DNA from 3 places in the Fictibacillus sp. B-59209 genome. Region 3 is predicted to be linked to each of the others. Evidence: riboswitches for the same ligand, from Rfam matches in the RefSeq annotation. Region 3 holds a riboswitch; each other region holds the start of a gene.

Region 1 (2,269 bases), on a different contig from region 3:
CTTCTCCCTCTATTTCAGCGAAAATCCTCAAATCTCTAAACCTCCCTCACACGGGAACCTATAAAGACAGGAGATATCATCTTTAAATTTGAGGAGCTGCATATTATGATAAAATAAATCATTTCATACTCGGTACAAACGGGGAGGCTTGGAACATGCCGAAAATGAAGCTTGAATTTGAAAGACTGAAGATCAGGGAAATTACGGTGAGTGATGCCTCTGTCATCGCACAATGGAAAAGCGGCCCTCTCTTTCGGAAAATGTCTACTGGTTCTATGACCATAATTAATGAAGGCAATCAAAGGCAGGATATTGAGAAAAGCTTAAGCCAGCTGAACGAATCTTACTTGATGATCATCGAAAAGAGGAGCTCGCAGCCTGTTGGGTACGTCCGTTTCAACTGGATGGGAAGCTCGCAGCGTTATGGCTGGCTTCGGTTCGGACTCGGTGCCGAACAAGGAAAAGGATACATGGGGGAAGCACTTGCAGGCATCTTTCAGCACCTGTTTCAGCATGAGACCTACAGGATTGATGCTGAGGTCTACGAATATAACACAAAAAGCCTGAAGCTCCTGAAATCCCTGGGGTTTCAAAAGGAAGGCGTCAGAAGGCAAGCCTACTTTGACAAAGATCAGTATTTTGATATACATGTTATGGGCCTGCTCAAGAGCGACTGGCTGGAAGTCAGCCCGAAGTCCCGGGCATCATTGAACATAAATTAAACTTTTCATTTTGCCGGTAAGAGGTATAATGGATATAGCTGAATATGCGGTTAAGGTCCGTTTTATTTCAAATAAAACGTTAAAAGGGAAGCTGGTTCAAGTCCAGCACGGTCCCGCCACTGTAATCGGGAAATCTTCTTATGTTTCCACTGTTCTGTCAAAGGATGGGAAGGAAAAGAAGATTGTTGATCGAGAGTCAGGAGACCTGCCTTAATTGCCTGTGCGAACCTTCGAGGAAAAGGTGAAGCAATTGTAATCATTTATTGATTAACTGTTGATTCGCTCTCCGAAGGGAGGGCTTTTTTTGTTTTGCACAATCCCAGCTAAATGATACATACAGGAGCGTGAAGGAATTGAAGAAGTTTACACAAATTGCGATGATGCTGATACTCGTAATCGCCATCATTGCCGGTTGTTCGGCTGGAAATCAGTCAACAGACAAAAAGGAAAACGGTGCCAATCAGGTAAAGAGTGAATTTCCCGTAACGATAAAAGATGCGGCGAACGAGAATGTAAAAATTGATAAGAAACCCAAAAAAATCGTCTCGCTCATACCGAGTAATACAGAGGTCGCATTTGCACTTGGCTTGGATAAAGAAATTGTCGGCGTTTCTGACTTTGACAACTATCCAGAAGCAGCTGTGAAAAAGCCTAAAATCGGCGGATTGGATTTTAACGTGGAAAAGATTGTTGGCTTAAAGCCTGATCTCGTCCTTGCTCATGCCTCCAGTGCGCATACTTCCAAGCAGGGAATTGATCAGCTTAAGAATGCCGGCATCAAAGTAGTTGTGATCAATGATGCGCAGAACTTTACGGATACATACAAGTCCATCGACATGATCGCTAAAGCAACGGGCACTCAAAAACAAGGTGACAAGATTGTAAAATCCATGAAGGATGATCTGTCAGCGATCAAGGAAAAAGCAAAACAAGTAAAGAAAGAAAAAAAAGTTTGGGTTGAGGTTGCTCCAGCTCCGGAGATTTTTACTGCCGGCAAGGGTACATTCATTGATGAAATGCTGAACGCCATTCATGCCAAAAATGCGGCAGGGGAATTGAAGGGATGGGCGAAGGTATCTGAAGAGCAGCCTGTCAAATACAAACCGGACGCGATCGTCACAACGTACGGCTATTACTCCAAAAAGCCGGTGGAACAGATTATGGCCCGTAAAGCCTGGAAGGACGTTCCTGCGGTAAAAAACAAAGAAATTTATGATGTGCACTCTGATAAGGTGACACGTCCGGGACCGCGATTGATTGAAGGAGTGGAGGAGCTTGCAAAAGCCATCTATCCGGAAGTATACAAAAAGTAAAATCATCGTTTCATATACAGCAGTGTTTCTGCTGTTGGGCTTAGCTGTTGCCTTGGGGATATCGGTAGGTTCTATACCTATCCCCCTTTTTCATGTGGTGCAGATTTTAGGAGCGAAGCTTTTCCACTATCCCGTACCAGCATCCATTGATTCTTCGATTGTTAATATCGTCATGGAGATCCGCTTTCCGCGAGTCGTGCTCGCTATGCTTGTCGGCTGCTCATTGGCGCTGGC
Region 2 (2,269 bases), on a different contig from region 3:
ATCTATTTTATTTTTTGTTATAGTAGAAAAGAACGGCTGCATTTTATGGTTAAAGGAGATCACAGCATGAACATAGCTTTTTATCTATTGCCTAAAGAAGAGGTTAAATATTTGAATCCTGAATCGACCATCAGGCAGGCATTGGAGAAGCTTTCTTATCACAAATATACATCTGTTCCCCTTGTTTCAGAGGAAGGGCAGTATGTCGGTACGCTCACAGAAGGGGATCTGCTTTGGAAATTGAAAGAAGCGTTCGACCTTGGCTTCTACGATGTGGTGAAAACAAAACTGAAGGATGTTCCACAGCGTGTGAACAATATCTCAGTATCAATCAATTCAAATATGGAAGATTTAATTACGTTGGCAACTGACCAGAACTTTATTCCGGTGACTGACGACGACGGGCATTTTATTGGGATTATCCGCCGCCGGGACATCATTAAGTACTGCGCAAATACAATATGGAATAACAAAATAAATGAAAACTAGGTGTTGACAAATACTATATTTAGTGTGAAAGTAAATGTATTAAACTAAATATAGTATTTGAAACAAGAGGTGTCTTGTAAGACTTAATAGGGAATCCGGTAAAACAATCCGGAGCTGTCCCCGCAACTGTCATGTGGACGAAATGAGAATCCACTGTGTAAGAAACGCGCACGATTGTGTGGCTTTTACATGGGAAGGCTCAGAGTAGGAGGAAGCATTAGCCAGTAGACCTGCCTTTTTGTTTCACGATTTTGATTCTTCGGGGATTGAGAAGCAAAAACGGCACACTTTACTGCTATTTTTGATTCATATAACTCGTGTCGTTTTTTTAGGCTCATCCACTGGATGGGCCTTTTTATTTTGCGGATTTTTAGAGGAGGAGATTTGACTTTGGTTATAGCAGGCGGAACAGATCATCTTGTTATGAATTGGCTGGATGAAATTCTATTGGGCTTTCCCCAGCTTGATAAAAAGGAAGAGTATACAGAACAGGTAGGCTATTATGCTGATAAAAGCAGTTCTCAAACAGAAGCGATGAATATGGCTATTTTGCATGCACTTGAAAGAATTTCAATGCATGAGCCGGATTGGACCTTCGTCGCAGGAAGAATGCATCTTAAAAAAATCTACTCGGATGCAGTAAAAAACAGGGGGAGCCAAGGAGTTCATGGATATGGCCACTTCTATGGATTAATTCGTACACTGACAGACAAAGGAATCTATGATAAGAACCTGTTAAGCAGCTATTCACCAGAAGAAATAGATGAGCTTGAAGCGATGATTGTCCCTCAAAGGGATGAACTTTTTACATATATAGGACTTCGTACATTGGCTGACCGTTATCTTGCCAAATCGCATGAAGGCAAAGTGTTTGAATTGCCTCAGGAACGTTTTATGATCATCGCGATGTCCTTGATGTCCAACGAACCTTCAGACCGCCGCATGGAGCTGATTAAAGAAGCCTACTGGGCAATGTCGAACCTGTATATGACCGTGGCAACTCCTACACTTGCCAATGCGGGTAAAAGCTATGGCCAGCTGTCAAGCTGCTTCATCGATACGATGGATGACAGCCTTCGAGGAATCTATGATTCTACAACAGATGCAGCAACGCTCTCGAAAGGCGGAGGCGGGATCTCCGTTTACCTTGGCAAGATCAGAAGCCTTGGTTCAGAAATAAGAGGATTCAAGGGCAATTCATCGGGCATTATTCCATGGGCGAAGCTGTTGAACCAGACAGCGGTCAGTGTCGATCAGCTTGGACAGAGAAAGGGAGCTATCGCCATCTACTACAATGTGTTCGGCAAAGATCTTTTTTCTTTTCTTGACGCCAAGCTAAATAATGGTGACGAACGGCAGCGGGTTCATGATCTGTTTTTGGGCCTCTGCATTCCGGATTTATTTATGGAAAAGGCAGAGTCTAGAGAAGACTGGTATCTGTTTGATCCTTATACGGTAAAAAAAGTGATGGGCTATGAACTGGATGATTTTTTTGATGAAGAACCCGGCAAAGGCAGTTTCCGCGATAAATATGATGAGTGCGTTGCCGCAGCCGAACAAGGGCTTTTGGGTGAAAAAGGTTCAGGAGGCTATGACGTTGTACCAGCCATTGAAATTTTTAAAAGAATCATGAAAAGCCAGCTGGAAACGGGAGTGCCGTATATGTTTTACCGGGACACGGTTAATCGGGCTAACCCGAATAAGCATGCCGGAATGGTCTACTGCAGCAATCTTTGCACGGAAATTGCCCAGAACGGATCAGCGACTACAGTCGAAGAGG
Region 3 (2,269 bases):
CCCGGATATAGAGAGCACCCATGGAGGCCTGCGTTAAGTGGGCAACACCTGTAACAAATTTCTCTCCCAGCACTTTAATCGTAGATGTTCCCTGATATCTTTCGACTACCTGATTCGTGCTGGACTGCAGCCATTCCCTCTGCTCAACTTTATCAAGCAGTTCATTGGTCGCTTCAGCCAGGTCTTTGATTTCATCTTTCGTTTTTACATGTATGCGCTGGGTAACGTCACCGTTAGATGACATAGCCGTAATGGAACTTACAACAGCCTTAATGGTATTAATGATCGAGCCTGAAACAAAAGACGCAATAAGTGATGAAACAGCCACAACAATAACCAATAAAGAAAAGAGCCCTGTTTTCAGGAATTTGTTCTGCTCGTCAAGCCTGTCCGCCCGTTCTTTCGTCAAGCCTTTTTCAGTGGTTCTGAACGTGTCAAACTGGCTGCGGATCTGTTCTACACTTTGGCTGCCTACATCTTTTTTAATAAGAGAGAGAACTTCTCCATCCTTGTTTTCCTTCTTCAGCTGAATGGACGGATTTCCTGTTTTCTGGAGCCAATTGTGAATGGATTTATTAATTTCCTCGAGCCTATTTTGCTGTGCTGGATTATCGGCAATCAGCCCATAGAGCTTTTTATAATCGTTTTCCAAACTGTTCACTGCCAGGTTAAAGGGTTTAAGATAGCTCTCATCCCCGGTAATAATAAAACCGCGCTGCCCGTTTTCCATATCGAGAACCTGCTTTTCAATCTCGTTTGTCAGCGAATGAATTTCTATGTCATGATTAATAATAAAATTCCGCTCTTTTTGCATAGAGGCAATCTGATTATTTACTACTACTATTGATACGATCAGACAAAGAATAATCACTAGATATCCGGCAAAAATTTTTGCGCGGATTCCAAATCTGTTTCTCCCTATCATTCTATCATCCTGCCTTTATTATTTTCATAGTTATCCACCTTTATTATAAACAACATTTACCTATATAGATAGCTGGAAGTAAAGTATTTCCACATCTTCTCTCTGCTTTTGATGCGTTGACTTCCTATTTTAGATATGATAGGCTTGTCTAAATTTTCAAAATCAAATTACATAATAGTGGAGACAAGGTTCCATTGCACAAATGCAAAGGATGAAAAGGGAAGCCCGGTGAAAATCCGGCACGGTCCCGCCACTGTAAAAGGAAACGAGCTCATAATGCCCACTGGCCGGCAGGCTGGGAAGGGATGCAGCTCGGTATATAACCCTTGAGTCAGGAGACCTGCCTTGTTTCAACAACACTGTTTTAACCTACGGGAGATAGGGAGGTGTTAGATTCTTGCATACAATGGGGTTTACTCTACCCTTTTTTAGGCATTTCTAACGTTCTGTAACTGGCGTTGGGAATGCTTTTTTGTTTTTATTGCATATTTAGTATCTAAAAGAATGGAGAGATAACACATGAAAACGAGCAACTTGGGATATCCCCGTATCGGCAGCAATCGGGAGTGGAAAAGAGCACTGGAAGCATTTTGGAAAGGAGAACTGACGGAAGCCAGTTTTCTGCAGCAGATGGAACAGATCAGGCTTGCAAATCTGCAAAAGCAAAAAGACATGGGCATAGATATTATTCCAGTCAATGATTTTACACTTTATGATCACATGCTCGATATGTCAGTGATGTTCGGGCTGGTGCCAAAAAGATTTGAAGCAGTGGAAAATCCTCTCTCCCTTTACTTTGGCATGGCAAGAGGAAAACAAGAAGCCGTCGCGTGTGAAATGACCAAATGGTTTAACACAAACTACCATTATATCGTGCCGGAATGGGAAGACCGTGCGCCGAGGTTAGTGGAAAACAGGCCTCTTACCGCTTACAAGGAAGCAAAGGAGAAGCTTGGGATTGAAGGAAAACCGGTTATTGTCGGGCCTGTTACTTTTATAAAATGTGCAAAAGGATACCTTCCCGAACAGGAAGACACGCTGCTTTCCCAACTTGTCCCGTTATACTGCCGAATTCTTCAGGAACTGGAACAGGCGGGCGCCCAATGGATTCAAATCGACGAGCCCATTCTCGTTACTTCCCTATCCGAAGAAGAACTATCAGCATCCAAGAAAATCTATGAACAGTTCCATAAAACCGCTTCCGGTCTTAATATTATGCTGCAGACGTACTTTGAGAGCGCAGAGCATTACAAAGAAATCATTCAGTTTCCTGTCCAGGGGATCGGACTGGATTTTGTCCATGGCGAAAAAACACTGGATGAGATGCGTCTGCATGGGTTCCCA

What was found. Region 3 has a riboswitch for cobalamin ahead of metE (5-methyltetrahydropteroyltriglutamate--homocysteine S-methyltransferase). Riboswitches for the same ligand answer to the same signal wherever they lie in the genome.
Region 1: another riboswitch for cobalamin. It lies ahead of P4361_RS05230 (ABC transporter substrate-binding protein); the one in region 3 lies ahead of metE (5-methyltetrahydropteroyltriglutamate--homocysteine S-methyltransferase).
Region 2: another riboswitch for cobalamin. It lies ahead of P4361_RS15775 (ribonucleoside-diphosphate reductase subunit alpha); the one in region 3 lies ahead of metE (5-methyltetrahydropteroyltriglutamate--homocysteine S-methyltransferase).

The regions. Positions count from the first base shown of each region.
Region 1 is NZ_JARMMC010000007.1:54,281-56,549, forward strand. It holds gene P4361_RS05220 (nuclease-related domain-containing protein) at 1-86, shown strand, start outside; gene P4361_RS05225 (GNAT family N-acetyltransferase) at 156-722, shown strand; cobalamin riboswitch at 759-949, shown strand; gene P4361_RS05230 (ABC transporter substrate-binding protein) at 1,076-2,035, shown strand; gene P4361_RS05235 (FecCD family ABC transporter permease) at 1,998-2,269, shown strand, end outside.
Region 2 is NZ_JARMMC010000018.1:575,192-577,460, reverse strand. It holds gene P4361_RS15780 (CBS domain-containing protein) at 67-489, shown strand; cobalamin riboswitch at 540-741, shown strand; gene P4361_RS15775 (ribonucleoside-diphosphate reductase subunit alpha) at 913-2,269, shown strand, end outside.
Region 3 is NZ_JARMMC010000008.1:251,913-254,181, reverse strand. It holds gene P4361_RS06655 (CHASE3 domain-containing protein) at 1-925, opposite strand, end outside; cobalamin riboswitch at 1,095-1,287, shown strand; gene metE (5-methyltetrahydropteroyltriglutamate--homocysteine S-methyltransferase) at 1,445-2,269, shown strand, end outside.